Regions from separate parts of the Lysinibacillus sp. RC79 genome, predicted to be linked through region 3. Evidence: riboswitches for the same ligand, from Rfam matches in the RefSeq annotation. Region 3 holds a riboswitch; each other region holds the start of a gene.
The links. Region 3 has a riboswitch for S-adenosylmethionine ahead of ABH968_RS16825 (Na+/H+ antiporter NhaC family protein). Riboswitches for the same ligand answer to the same signal wherever they lie in the genome.

Region 1 (5,089 bases), on a different contig from region 3:
TTTATAGGAACGCTCAGCAATCTCTAGCTTGCGATGTCGATCAACCGCCATGCCTTGCTCATCAATTGTCCCCACTACTAAAGAGGCCCCATATTTTTTCACTAGCGGTAAAACTGCGTCAAAACGCTCCTCGCCATCCTCTAAGTTAATAGAATTAATGATGGCTTTCCCTTGAGAAAACTTAAGTGCTTCCTCAATTACTTTTTCATCTGTTGAGTCAATTACAAGAGGTACTTTTACTTTTTTTACAACTTCCTGCATAAAGCCACGAATATCCGCTAGTTCATCGCGGTCAGGATTTGCTAAACAAATATCAATAACATGTGCTCCATTTTTCACCTGGGCACGTGCTATTTCCGCTGCTTCCTCAAACTTCCCATCAATAATTAAATTTTTAAACTTACGAGAGCCGATGACATTTGTCCGTTCTCCAATAAATAATGGACGCATAGAATCGTCATATACTAATGGCTCTATGCCTGATACTACATGACCATGTGTTGCATCTGGTAATTGGCGAGGCTTTTCGTACTTTAGCACCTCTCGAATAGCAGCAATATGTGCTGGCGTTGTACCACAGCATCCCCCAACTATATTCAGCCAACCCTTTTCTGCAAAGCCTTTTAGCTTCTGTGACAGCGATTCAGGTGACTCATGATAGCAGCCTTCCTCGTCAGGTAAACCTGCATTCGGATAACAGCTAATATAGCCTGTTGAAAGCTCTGCTAGTGAACGAATATGATCAGTCATAAACTCTGGTCCAGTCGCACAGTTTAAGCCCACTGACAATGGTTTAATATGCTCGATAGAAATGTAAAAAGCATCAATTGTTTGACCAGCCAGTGTCGTTCCCATCGGTTCAATTGTTCCCGATATCATCACAGGTAGCTCTTTTCCCGTTGCTTCAAAGGCACGAGATACCCCCAATGTTCCTGCCTTAACGTTCAACATATCCTGACTAGTTTCTAGCAACAGAACGTCCGCCCCGGCTTCGATTAATGCCTTTGCCTGAACATAGAAGTTTTCCTCTAACTCATCAAATGTAATACCACCTGTAACCGACAAGGTTTTTGTAGTTGGTCCCATAGCCCCCGCTACAAAACGTGGCCAATCGGATGTTGAAAACTCATCCACTACTTTGCGTGCAATTTCTACAGCGCGTTTATTAATCTCTTCAGCTTTCGCACCAAGATCATATTCATTTAATACAAGTGGAGTACTTCCAAATGTATTTGTACAAATAATATCTGCTCCAGCCTCTAAATATTTTCCATGAATTTTTTCAAGCACATCTGGTCTAGTTAGCACGAGATTTTCATTACAGCCATCATATTCCTCGCCGCCAAAATCCTCTGCTGATAAATTTTCATTTTGTAGCATTGTACCCATTGCGCCATCAAGAATTAAAATTCGTTTCTCTAGTTGCTCTTCAATCAAGTGCTTAGCCATTTATACTTACCCCTTTTTTCTGTTCATCCAATTGCTCAATAAATTTCATTAATTCTAGTGTCATATCGTAGCGTAAAAATGGTGTGATGAGGTAAATACCATTGAAATATTCCGTTGCTACTTCTACTAATTCCTTGGCAATTGCAATTCCTTCTAGTGTTGCGCGTTCCTTTTCTTCGCCACAAGCCTTCATACGTGCTAACGCATCATCAGATAGTTTGATGCCTGGCACTTCATGGTGTAAGAACTCCGCACTTTTATAGCTCGTTACTGGCATAATGCCTATATAAATTGGTGTTTCTAAATGCTTTGTCGCCTCGTAAATTTCCACGATTTTTTCCTTTGAATAAACAGGCTGTGAAATAAAATAATCTGCCCCATATTCAATTTTCTTTTCTAATCGAGAGACAGCGCGATCGAGCACACGTACGTTAGGATTAAATGCAGCTGCTACAGAGAAATTCGCCTTTTTACGAAGTGGTTTCCCTGAGAACGATACACCTTCATTTAACTGTTTTATTAATTGAATGAGCTCCATTGAAGAGACGTCATAAACGCTAGTGGCCCCTGGGAAATCACCTACCTTTGTCGGATCTCCAGTAACTGCTAAAATATCATGAATCCCTAGTGCATTTAATCCCATCAAATGTGATTGAAGACCAATTAAATTACGATCTCGGCATGTTATATGTGTCAACGGGCGTACCCCGTGTGTTTCTTTCAGTAAGGCACCCATTGCGACATTACTAATCCTCGGAGAAGCAAGTGAATTATCTGCCATCATGACTACATCTGCACCAGCCGCATATATTTTTTTTGCACCTTCAATAAAGCCTTCGATTTCTAAATGTCTTGGTGTATCTAACTCCACTATCACTGAGCGTTCACGTTTTACTTTTACATGTAATGGCTCATAATTTGCTGGCTCTGCCTCACGGACAACCTCTACTTTTTCTGGCTTTGCATACTTTTCCTCGACCGGGGATAGCTCCTCTAAGTACTTTTTCGCTGCGGCAATATGCTTTGGTGTCGTACCACAGCAGCCACCAATTAAACGTACCCCTTGATCACGAAGCTCTACAGCTGCTCGACCAAAATAATCTGCCTCCGACTCATAAACGACACGCCCATCCTCCAAATCAAGGAGAGAGGCGTTCGGATATGCTGACATAAATGCCTCCTTAGGAAGCTCTACTCCTTCGAATGCTTGTATAGTATGGTGAGGGCCTAAGCGACAGTTAACACCTACGATATCAGCACCTAGCGCTTCAAGTTTATGTAAGGCGTTATTTAAGCTCATTCCATTTTGCAAAATTCCGGGTTCGTGCATAGAAACTTGAGCAATAATCGGTAATTTCGTTTTAGCTCGTAGCATTGTTAAAGTCGCTGTTAGCTCTTCAAAATCATAATATGTTTCAAGTAAAAGGCCATCTGGATTTCCTGCAAGTAAAACAGTTGCCTGCTCTTCAACCGTTGCTAAAATTTCCTCTAACGTTGCATCACTTTTACGAATACCACGGATTCCCCCAATAGTACCTAAGACAAATTGTCCACCATCTGCCGCTGCTCGTTTTGCAATCGTTATAGCTGCTTCATTAAACTGCTGCACACAAGATTCTAATCCATAACGGGCTAATTTTATGGCATTAGCTCCGTAAGTGTTCGTTTGAATAATATCGGCACCAGCTGCTATATATTCTCTATGAATCTTTTCAATTAATTCAGGTCTCTGTACATTCATTTCCTCATGGCAGTACTCCAAGCCATAGCCGTATAAAACCGTACCAATTGCGCCATCTGCTGTAAGAACATGCGTTTTTAACCTTTCAAGCAATCCCATAAAACTAGCCTCTCTTCCCTTATCTATCAATTATGCCTCGGCATAATTGCGTCTGGAATCGGCTTTGTGCTTGCACAAAGAACTCCTTTCCGATTTCCGTGACATCCGCCGGAGGCTTTAACTTCTTTCGGCGGTTGTTTGGACACCCGCTGAAAGAAGTTAAAATAAAAAAGCCTTCTTTTATAAAAAAAGAAGGCTTTTACGTCGTTTCGTAATTGTTTTTCCTTCTCATCTTCGACACAACGGTCTTCTGGATTTAGCACCTGACAATAAGTTGGTTGCTGAAGCTTCATAGGGCCAGTCCCTCAGCTTCTCTTGATAAGAATTTAGTATGAATTTTTTAAATAATTAAAAGAATCATATCCTTTACGAATGATTGAGTCAAGACTATTTCACAGAACAAAGGATAATTTTTACGAAAAATATTATATTTTGATTTATTTTAAACAATTACGATAGTTTTCCAGCAAGTTCCTCACCAATTTTTTTACCATTTTGAATACATGCACCTATGCCTACTCCAAAATAAGAGCATCCCGCTATAGTTAAATTTGGATAGTTTTTCTCAAGCTCTTGTACAAGACCTTGCAACGCTTCACGATGTGCCAAGTCATACTTTGGCATCTGGTCGATCCATTTTGTCACGTCAACAATAGTTGGCGTTTCCTCAATCCCCAAGCTTTTTCTTACATCCTCTAGGGCAACAGTTGCTAACTCTTCATCTGTCATCACACGTAATCTCTCATACTCAGGGTTAATGCTCTTATAAAAAAGTCGTACAAGTAATTTTCCTTCTGCTGAGGTGTGTTTCCACTTGCGACTTGTCCACGTTGCTGCATTACAAATAACACCCGAATTATGTGACACAATATAGCCTGTTCCATCTGCTGGTAATCTATTATCGGGTACATCAAATCCTAAGTAAATTGTAATGGCGGATGCAGTATTGAATTGTTCAAAATATCTGTTCAAAGATGCATCCTGTAATAAGCTTTGTACTGATTCATTTGGCAGTGCCATTACAACATGATTTGCTTCCATCATTTTACCGTTTGCTAAAGTAACAGAATATTGATTCTCCTGCTTTTTAACACTAATAGTGGCAACTCCTTTTATAATTTCTACATCCGTTAATGTTTCTTCAAGTCGATCTATTAGTGATGATAAACCATTTTTAAATGAAATAAATTTTTTATTGGCAGCTTTCACGAATTGTTCTCTGTTTGCATCGAAACCTTTAATAATACTACCGTAATCGTTTTTGTAATCGATTAAATACGGTAAAGTGGAAGCAATTGAAAGTTGATTTAGATCTCCAGAATATACACCTGCAAGTACGGGTGCTATTTGGTTTTGAACAAGCTCCTCACCTAAATAATACGTTAAAAATTCCCCAATTGAACTTTCCTTTGTAAACTCTTCATTTGGCATTGTTAAATCCTTTAATGCTTCTTTTTTGCCTTCCTCTGATACAAGTGTGCTTTCCTCAAGTGATTGTAAGCTCATAGGAATACCGAACGTTGAGTCTGCGGGGATGGCATGTAGCTCATTATTTGTGTAAATATACGAAATACCTGTTTCGTTGTACACAAGATTTTGTTCGAAATTTAGTTCCTCTACTAACTCCATGACACCTTTATGACGCGCTACAATAGAATCTGCTCCAGTTTCCATGATGAATCCCTGTTCATATGCAGAGTGAAGCTTGCCACCAAGGTACGTATTTTTTTCAACAAGTACAAGTTTTACATCTAAGTTTTTCTCCTGAACTTGGCGTTGTAAATAATGCATCGTACACAA
Region 2 (5,089 bases), on a different contig from region 3:
AACGCTCTCCATCCACATCTGCAAGGTCTGGTAATTTTTCAAGTGCGTATCCTGAATTCCACATTTCTGGTAGTACAATAATTTCTGCACCTTGTTTTGCCGCTTCACGAATCTTGTCCTCAGCGCGGGCAAAATTTTCTTCTACTTTGCCAAAGCCTACATTTAATTGGATACAACCGATTTTCATTGTTATTCCTCCTCTAGACAGTACTTTTCTGTATTTATACTACAATAAATCAACCTTACTTCCATGGTTTTAAGCTCAATATTTAGATTAATATTTCACCACTTAATACTTGAACTGCCGAACCCGCAATAGCAACATCTTTTATTTTTGGTGTAACGTACAATAATCCACCACGTTTTGAAAGCTGTTTGCTAACGATGCTTTCTTTTGATAATTTTTCACACCAGTAAGGTCCTAACGCACCATGAGTGGAACCATTTACATGGTCTTCATCAATACCTTGTGCTGGAGAAAAGAATCTTGAGACAATATCAATCCCCTTATCCTTAGAACGACTTGTAATACAAACACCACGTACAGGGAACTGTTTCATCGCAAGAAAATCAGCTTTAAAATCTGCAATATACCCTTCGTGACTTAGCTCCACTATATAATCCAATTCTGTTTTCCCTACATATGTCGGTTTCATACCAAGCCATTCTTCAAGCTCCAAAGGACATTCAATCTCTTCTAACCGATACTTCTGAATTGTTATTTCAACTAGTTCATTCAACCAATTTGCTTGCAAAGGACCACTTAAAGTCTGAAATGTAATCGAAGAATTGACGGGTACAATCCCTTGTTTCCAGAGTAAAAAAGCACTAGCGATTGTTCCATGTCCACAAATCGGTATTTCCTTTGCTGGCGTAAACCATCTAAGAAAAAAATCATTATCTTTCTTTTGGACAAATGCTGTTGTTGGTACAGGGATCTCCTGAGCAATTTTCTGCATGGTCGCCTCAGGTATTGTTGAATCAAGTAAACAGACTGCTGTGGGATTTCCCTTGTAAAGTTCTGTAGTAAAAGCATTGACGATAAAATATGAGACTTTGTTCAATTTTTTCACCTCAAAATATAATTGGGTCTCTTTTAGTTTTTAGTTAACTGAAAAGACTCTAGACATTTAGTAAAAAAAGTAATACTATTTGCTTCATATCTTTAATAATTATTATATTCTGAAAAAGGTGAACATGCATGGAATTCTCAAAAAAACTACAGCAACTCCCAACTCAATTTTTTGCAGCACTTGTGCAAAAAGTAAACGCTGCTCTAGCTGAAGGGCGTGATGTTATCAATCTTGGTCAAGGTAATCCAGATCAGCCCACTCCTCCTCACATTATTAAAGCATTACAGGAGGCAGCAGAAAATTCTCAAAATCATAAATACTCTCCATTTCGTGGCATAGCTGAATTACGCCAAGCAGCAGCAAGCTTCTACAAACGTGAATACAATGTTGACATTGACCCTGAAACAGAGGTAGCTATTCTTGGTGGTACGAAAATCGGTCTTGTTGAGCTACCGTTAGCCGTTTTAAATCCCGGTGATACAATGCTATTACCGGATCCAGGATATCCAGATTACTTATCTGGTGTTATATTAGGTGATGTTAATTTTGAAGTCATGCCACTTTTTGCAGAAAATAATTTCCTGCCTGATTATAATGCTTTATCCGATGAAGTAAAAGAAAAGGCGAAGCTGCTTTACTTGAATTACCCGAATAACCCAACTGGTGGTACTGCAACACTTGAATTTTTCGAGGAAACAGTACGCTTTGCAAAAGAGCACAATATTATCGTATCACATGATTTTGCCTACGGGGCGATTGGGTTTGACGGCAATAGACCTATCAGTTTCCTGCAAGCAGACGGTGCGAAAGATGTCGGTATTGAAATGTATACATTATCCAAAACGTATAATATGGCAGGCTGGCGCATTGGTTTTGCAGTTGGTAACCCCGATATTGTTGCAGCCATTAACCTTATTCAAGATCATCTATTCTGTAGTCAATTTCCTGCAGTGCAACAAGCCGCGGCAGTTGCACTTACTGCTTCCCAGAGTTGCGCGGATGGGCTAAGAGTGACTTACGAGCATCGGCGAAACGTCCTGATCGAAGAAGCTCAGCGAATTGGTTGGCAAGTAACAGCACCGAAAGGCTCTTTCTTTGCATGGCTCCCTGTTCCATTAGGTTTTACGAGTGAACAATTTGCCGATTTATTGCTCGACAAAGCTGATATCGCAGTAGCTGCAGGCAATGGTTTCGGTCAATATGGTGAAGGCTATGTACGGGTTGGCTTACTTGTTAACGAAGACCGCTTACGTGAAGCGATCAGCAGAATTGAAAAATTAAACTTATTTAGCTCATGAACATTTCAATTCCCCTACCTTCCATTAGCTCAAACTTGCTATGGAAACAGTTTTTCATTTCACAATCTTTTTTTAGTTGCTCCAGCCCTTCTTCTAGCGGATTCTGTTTCAACTAAATATTATAATAAAATAAAAAATTTTAAAAATTCGATTGACTTACTATATCCTATAATTTATATTAGTTCTATCGGATTTACAAAAAAATATTATAAATCTCTTATCAAGAGTAGCTGAGGGACTGGCCCTATGAAGCTCGGCAACCTCCTTTTTTTAAGGAAGGTGCTAAATCCTGCAAACGATTATCGTTTGAAAGATAAGAGAGGACACTTTTTCATGAGCCTCTCTTAATTTTTTAAGAGAGTTTTTTTTATCTTCATTTATATGAAGATAAAAGCCTCCGGCGGATGTCACGGATTTTGAAAGGAATGAATTGTGCTAGCACAATTCAAAATCCGGACGGCATTGTTTATCTGTAGCGAAAGCAAAGCGTCAGCTACAATTACGCCAAGGCGAAATTGTTTTTTTAATAACCGATAAAACAACTTTGGAGGTATGTTTCATGAAAAAGAAAAACAAATTTTTACTAGGTTTAGCGAGTCTCACATTGGTAGCAGCATTAGTAGGCTGTGGTACTAAAGAAGACAGTAAAGGTAAGGCTATTAATGAAAATAAAATTGTAGTGGGTGTAACTTCTGGTCCACACGAACAAATTGCAGAAGTTGCTGCAAAAGTTGCCAAAGAAAATGGTTTAGAAGTAGAACTAAAAACTTTCTCTGATTATGTTTTACCAAATACATCGTTAGCCGAGGGTGATCTTGATGTAAACAGCTATCAACACAAGCCATTCCTCGAAACATTTAACAAAGATCACAATACAGATTTAGTGCCAGTAGGAAAAACAATTTTAAATCCTCTGGGCATATACTCTGAGAAATATAAATCACTCGATGAAGTTCCTGATGGTGCAACATTCGGATTACCAAATGATCCAACAAACGGAGCTCGTGCCCTATTTGTCCTTCAAGAGGCCGGCTATATTAAATTAAAAGACGGTACCGGCTTAACAGCATCTATTCGCGATGTGGAAGAAAATAAAAAGAATTTAAAATTCATAGAATTAGAGGCTGCACAAATTCCAAAACAGCTTAGTGAAGTAGATGTAGCAGCTATTAATACGAACTTCGCACTTGATGCTGGCATTAACCCTAAAAAAGATTCCATCCTTTTAGAATCTACGGACTCTCCATATGTGAATTACATTGTAGTACGTGCTGAAAACAAAGATGACCCAACGATCAAAAAATTTATTGAAGCTTATCAATCTGATGAAGTACGTAAATTTATAGAAGAAAAATTCCAAGGTTCTGTAATTCCAAGCTGGTAAGTGACGATTAAGGACCTTTCATAAAATCGAGAATCTGCGAGACTCCTACAGGAAAGCTAGCAGATTCTTGCTTTATAGAAGGTCTTAGAAAGGAGATATCACAGTATGATTCAATTAGAAAATATAACAAAAGAATTTAAAACTAAAAAAGGTATCGTCAAAGCAGTAGATGGTATTAACTTACATGTCAATAAAGGTGAAATTCATGGAGTTATTGGCTATAGTGGCGCAGGAAAAAGTACCCTTATTCGCTGTGTCAATTTATTAGAGCGTCCAACAACAGGAAAGGTATTAATCGATCATGTAGATATTACTTCCCTTTCTCTAAACGACCTTCGCAAAACTCGTCGAAAAATCGGGATGATTTTCCAGCATTTTAACCTCTTAAAAACAGCGACTGTTTACAACAATATCTCGGTACCATTAAAGCTTCTTGGCTATAATGACTCTGAAGTGAAAAAACGCGTTGCAAAATATGCAGAAATTGTTGGCCTAACAGAGAAATTAGATAGTTATCCTAGCCAGCTTTCAGGTGGTCAAAAACAACGTGTCGCTATTGCACGTGCCCTTGCCCAAGAGCCTGAAATTTTGCTCAGTGATGAAGCGACAAGTGCACTCGATCCTGAAACAACTGACGCCATTCTTGAGCTTCTCTTGAAAATTAATCGTGAGCTAGGCATCACTATTTTACTCATTACACATGAAATGAATGTTATTCAAAAAATTTGCGATGATGTATCCGTTCTTGAATCAGGGACAGTTGTGGAATATGGCTCTGCTATAGAACTATTTTCGAAGCCTCAGCATCCAACGACACGAAAATTTTTAAATACCATTTCTCAACGTAATTTATCCCCTTCCCTTATCGAGCAATTAAATGTTTCGGGAAGCGTTATTCGTTTAACATTCCTTGGTGAAAGTACAGGGAAACCATTACTAGCAGAAGTGAGCAAAGTTTATGATGTACAACCAAATATTTTAACAGCCAATATCATTGAATTAAAAAACGGCATTGTCGGTAATATTGTCGTGCATCTACACGGTGAGTCACATATCGTAGATAAAGCACTTAAGTATTTTGCAGAAAATGGGGTAAGCGTTGAAGAATTAGGAGGCGAATTAAATGAATAGCATTCAAAGCTTCTTTGCAGATTGGTCAGATGTTATTGGGAAATCCATTATCGAAACCTTCCAAATGGTCGGGATTTCATTATTCTTTTCTATTTTAATTGGGATTCCGTTAGGGCTTTTAATCGTTTTAACTCGTCCGGGGCAATCATTTGAAAATAAATTTCTCTATCAATTTTTCAATTTATTTATTAATATTATTCGCT
Region 3 (5,089 bases):
TTTACTAAAGTTTGTTATAGTGTTCTTGAAGATTATCACACCTTAGAAATATTTGTCAACTAACTCACTGTTATTTTTTACGTTTTTCAGGAAATAATTAACGCTTTAGAGCAGCGAATTGCTAAAAGTAAAAATCTAGGACAAAAAGTAAAAACTAAAATTTAGAATTTAAAACTACAACTTTTTGTATTGACTTTCACGTCACGTAAACCTTTATGGTTAATTTGTATGAACCTAAAGGAGGAAATAGACATGAATGAATTTTATCAAATGCCCTTATTCGTAAAGCTAAAAGTAAGAGATATTGAAAAGTCAAAGGAATGGTATGCAAACGTAATCAATTATGCCTCGGCATAATTGCGTCCGGAATCGGCTTTGTGCAACAAAGAACTCCTTTCCGATTCTGTGACATCCGCCGGAGGCTTTAACTTCTTTCAGTGGGTGTTTGGACACCCGCTGAAAGAAGTTAAATTTCAATTCAGTATTTGATTTTCCAGATGCTAACGGAACAACTTCAATGACACACTTAAGAGGCGCAAAGTACCAAGACATAATGTTATTGAAGGATGAAGAAGTCAACACTTTTGACTCAGTCATTATTAATTTATTCTCTAGTGATATTCATAGTATTTATCAAGCCGCACTGGAAAATAAAACGAATATTATTCAACAACCGACAGTTCAACCATGGAATGCAAAAGAATTATCTTTAGAAGATCCAGATGGATATGTTTTTACAATAACGGAAAGTCTTGATGCCAATAAAGATTTTGCTACTGTCATTGACAATGTTAAAGGTCAATTATAGTAATAATAAATTATGACATGATTGCGACAGCAGAAACAAGTTCATCTGTTACACTACTTGTGTGAAGCAGAGGCTGTATGTATACACGTGCGATGGCAGAGTGGCTAAAAGAATCAAGTTCCATTTACGATGAAGGAAATAAAATCGGTAAGAAGTGTCCTTGATTCCTACAAATAGACAATACGATTGGCTGTGTTAACTAATTAACCTTCACTACTACTCCAACATTCACTATTATGGTTTGCCGCAGTTAAACGAAATAATAGAAACTATCTTTATTTTCAAGAAGAGCGAAAGTCAACAATCTTCTATTTTTCAATTAAAACATGTTATTGAAACATCGCTGGAGGACCCTATCGAACAAAGCTAGTTCGATAGGGTCCAAATCAATTTATCGGAACAAATTCAAGGTTTATCGGAACAAATTTTCGATTTATCGGAACAATTTCAAGGTTTATCGCCCTAATTTTTAAATTTATCGCCTAACTTTAGTTTATCACCCAACTTTTTTTATTTATCGCCTAACTTTTTTAATTTATCACCCAACTTTTTAAATTTATTACCTAACTTTTTTAATTTATCACCCAACTTTAATTTAACACCTAACTATTATCTAAAATGGGCATCTCATGATACACTTTTTAATATAGACATTTTAGTAAGGAGTCTTTACGTTGAAATCATTTTTAGCTGTTGGAATTGGCGGATTTTTGGGTGCCATCTGTCGATATAGCCTCGGTCTAGCACTTTCAAATAACGGTGGTTTTCCATTTGCGACACTTTGCATAAACTTAATTGGCTGCTTTTGTTTAGCATGGCTATTTACAACGTTTACAAAACGTACGCCTATTATTTTAGGAATTGGTACTGGCTTTTTTGGTGCCTTTACAACCTTTTCGACATTTTCTTTAGAAACGCTATTACTTTTACAGGATAGTAAATGGCTACAAGCCGGTCTTTATATTTTAGTGAGTGTATTTGGCGGTTTAGCTTGTGCATGGCTAGGATTTAAACTAGCAAAGGGGCGCATCGTATGATAATTATTGGTATCGGTGGATTTTTGGGTGCACTAACGAGATTTTATCTAGGAAAATTGATTGTCCATACATACCCATGGGCAACGTTTTTGATCAATATAACGGGTTCTTTTGCGCTTGGCTTTCTATTTGCATCACATCCAAGTGATTGGATTTGGCATTTTATAGGGATTGGTTTTTTAGGGGCCTATACGACTTTTTCAACATTTGGTTTTGAATGTTTACAGCTCTTGGAGCAGAAAAAATGGAGACAAGCGATTGTTTATATATGCACTACAGTTTTATTCGGTTTACTTTTCGCTGCACTTGGCTTTTTCCTTGTGTAGCAGTATTTTTGAGAAACTAGAGGTGATTTTGTGACACAGCCATCAATCGAACAATTACAAGCGCTTGAAGTTGAAATTGAACAAACACTATATACTTTAATCGACCTAGAACTAGAAGAAAACTTTCCAGAAATGAATACTCGCTTTGCACTCTTACTTGCAAAGGTACAGGCTGCACAGTTAATTGATTATAAACTAGACGTCCTCGTTGATCCTCAAGCATTTGCAACAGAAACATGTATTCTACTTCAAAGTTTAATAGAGGCAAAGGCTAGACCACATAAAAGACAACGACTTCTAACACATCGTATGATTTTAAAAATATGGCTGCGTAAAAATCAACGCTTTATGACGGAATTTTTACCACAAATGTTTTAGGCGCCTCTCGATGTCTCAAGGGCGCCTCCTTTTAAAGTTGTAATTGTTACAACACTTCTTTTATTTTCCCTTCAATTGTTACATCAAATTTCCATAGCAGTACAAAAAATCGCAGTTTCCTATCCTCTGATCCCTGTTATTTGTTCAAATTTCCTCCATAAATATTTCAGAATGTAACTTTGGAGTAAAGTTTGAATAAAAATATGTTGCAAATATTGATTTTTTATTTTAATATTTATTATTGTGAAAAAAAATAATATATTTGCTTCTTATCAAGAGAGATGGAGGGACTGGCCCGATGAAATCTCGGCAGCGGAACTTATGATTTAAGTTACTGTGCCAAATCCAGCAGGCAAAGGCTTGATAGATAAGAGGAGTGTTTTATAGATATAAGGCCTCTTCTTGTTGGTACAAGAAGAGGCCTTTTTTTCGTAAAAAAGAATGGACAAAAGACGTGTCCAATTTTATTTTTTGGAGGTAGACATGAAGAAAGGGAATCCATGGGCGCTGATCCCATTTGTTGTTTTTTTGATCTTATTTATTGGTTCAGGGGTTATTACAGGTGATTTTTACGCATTTCCAGTCATTGTAGCCATTTCCATTTCAGGTGCTGTGGCTCTGGCGATGAATCGAAAAGAATCGTTTTCGCAAAAGGTTGATATTTTTTGTAAAGGCGCAGGAAATTTAAATGTCATGCTGATGGTTGTTATTTTTCTCTTGGCTGGTGCCTTTTCAGAGGTAGCAAAAGGCATGGGGGCAGTGGATTCCACTGTTAACTTTGCTTTATCGGTCGTTCCACCAAACTTGCTTGTCGTAGGCCTGTTCATCATTGCCTGCTTTATCTCCCTGTCTATGGGTACATCGGTGGGAACGATTGTTGCACTGGCGCCAATTGGAGTTGGGATAAGCGGGCATATCGACCTTTCCATGGCTTTAGTAATGGCAGCGATTGTTGGCGGTTCGATGTTTGGCGATAATTTATCTTTTATTTCAGATACAACAATTACTGCCGTTCGTTCACAAGGCGCACAAATGAAGGATAAATTTAAGGTGAATTTTTGGATTGTGTTGCCAGCAGCTATTGTAACGAGCATCATTTTAGGGGTTATCACAATGGGTGAAACGGGACAAGTCGAGCATTTAAGCTATAGTTGGATAAAAATTGTTCCCTATGTTTTGGTTATTATTTTTGCGTTAGCTGGAATGAATGTTTTCCTTGTTCTAGCATTTGGGATTGTTCTTGCCGGGGCTGTTGGCTTAGCGGATGGCAGCTATCATTTAATGAGCCTTTTGCAAAAGATTGGCGAAGGAATGTCAGGCATGTATGAAATGGCATTTCTTGCGATATTAATAGCTGGCATGGTGGAGATTATAAAGTTTAACGGAGGAATTGACTTTCTGCTTTACCTTGCGACACGAAGAATTAAATCGAAAAAAGGTGCTGAATTTGGCATTGCTGGCCTAGTGGGCTTAACTAATTTATCTACGGCCAATAATACGATTGCTATTTTAATTGCTGGTCCGCTTGCAAAAAATATTGCTGAACAGTATGAGATTGAGCCGAGAAAGTCCGCAAGTATATTAGATATTTTCTCCTGTACGATCCAAGGCATTCTGCCATACGGAGCCCAATTCCTCGCAGCCGCAAGCGTAGCCGGAATTTCGCCAGTGAGCATGCTACAATACTCGTTCTATCCAATCCTTATAGGAATTTGCGGAATTATCGCTATCCTCATCGGATACCCGGCAAAAAAGACAGCCTGAACTTCATCACTTTAAAGTGACGGATGAATCTTTAGAATGATTTCAAATTAAAATAATCCAATCGTTTTGAAAAAAGATTAATCAAAACGATTGGATTTTTTATTTGAGGCAAGTCTGCAAGCTCGCTTTAATTAAAATAAGTTGGCACCTGTTAAAATTACCGTACTTTTTGAGGATTGAACTACTCACTTAAAAGTTCAATTGTCATGTTTTCCTACTCCATTCATGGCATCATCATATGGTGTATAGGTCATAGTAGGTACTTTCTTTTTCACAAAAACGCGATAAATTGCACGAACCAAAATGCTTGAAAAAATCAGACTTACAATAAGCGCAACGCTATTCCCAATATTCATTCCATCTTATCCTTTCTCACCGAGTAGTTAGTTATGGTTTTCCTATTTTGTAGGTGTACTACCAATTAATGTAGGCAACTGTACTATTATATTGTCATCAAACATTTGACATGCTCAGATTGTAAAAATAATTATCCCAAAACACACTTTAATTATATGATATTTCGACAATAAGTCAGTTTTTCCTGTGGTTCGGTGCATCTATTTCTTTTTCAGCAAAGACTTCATTACTGCAGGCATTCGCCGTGCCATTTCTTTCAAAGAAGTTGCTGTTTTTTTGCGCTTCGCTTTCGCACAAGAAAACATCTGTTCCCCGATGCGCCCAGTTGGAACGGAAATCAATCCCCTCGTTTTGCCGAACACCCTTACTTTATTTAATAGCATAATTTCATTGACATAATAATTTTTCAACAACATGAA

Region 1: it holds a riboswitch for S-adenosylmethionine, as region 3 does, so the genes downstream of both, ABH968_RS21275 (bifunctional homocysteine S-methyltransferase/methylenetetrahydrofolate reductase) here and ABH968_RS16825 (Na+/H+ antiporter NhaC family protein) in region 3, are expected to answer to the same signal.
Region 2: it holds a riboswitch for S-adenosylmethionine, as region 3 does, so the genes downstream of both, ABH968_RS27410 (MetQ/NlpA family ABC transporter substrate-binding protein) here and ABH968_RS16825 (Na+/H+ antiporter NhaC family protein) in region 3, are expected to answer to the same signal.

The regions. Positions count from the first base shown of each region.
Region 1 covers NZ_JBGCCD010000029.1:31,658-36,746, reverse strand. The annotation lists gene metH (methionine synthase) at 1-1,449, opposite strand, end outside; gene ABH968_RS21275 (bifunctional homocysteine S-methyltransferase/methylenetetrahydrofolate reductase) at 1,442-3,289, opposite strand; SAM riboswitch class I at 3,515-3,614, opposite strand; gene ABH968_RS21270 (protoporphyrinogen oxidase) at 3,740-5,089, opposite strand, start outside.
Region 2 covers NZ_JBGCCD010000058.1:754-5,842, forward strand. The annotation lists gene ABH968_RS27395 (carbon-nitrogen family hydrolase) at 1-187, opposite strand, end outside; gene ABH968_RS27400 (PhzF family phenazine biosynthesis protein) at 270-1,064, opposite strand; gene ABH968_RS27405 (pyridoxal phosphate-dependent aminotransferase) at 1,202-2,371, shown strand; SAM riboswitch class I at 2,586-2,691, shown strand; gene ABH968_RS27410 (MetQ/NlpA family ABC transporter substrate-binding protein) at 2,931-3,755, shown strand; gene ABH968_RS27415 (methionine ABC transporter ATP-binding protein) at 3,861-4,886, shown strand; gene ABH968_RS27420 (methionine ABC transporter permease) at 4,879-5,089, shown strand, end outside.
Region 3 covers NZ_JBGCCD010000018.1:38,777-43,865, forward strand. The annotation lists gene ABH968_RS16805 (VOC family protein) at 518-808, shown strand; gene crcB (fluoride efflux transporter CrcB) at 1,483-1,845, shown strand; gene crcB (fluoride efflux transporter CrcB) at 1,842-2,171, shown strand; gene ABH968_RS16820 (hypothetical protein) at 2,202-2,549, shown strand; SAM riboswitch class I at 2,816-2,923, shown strand; gene ABH968_RS16825 (Na+/H+ antiporter NhaC family protein) at 3,033-4,313, shown strand; gene ABH968_RS16830 (DUF3951 domain-containing protein) at 4,511-4,669, opposite strand.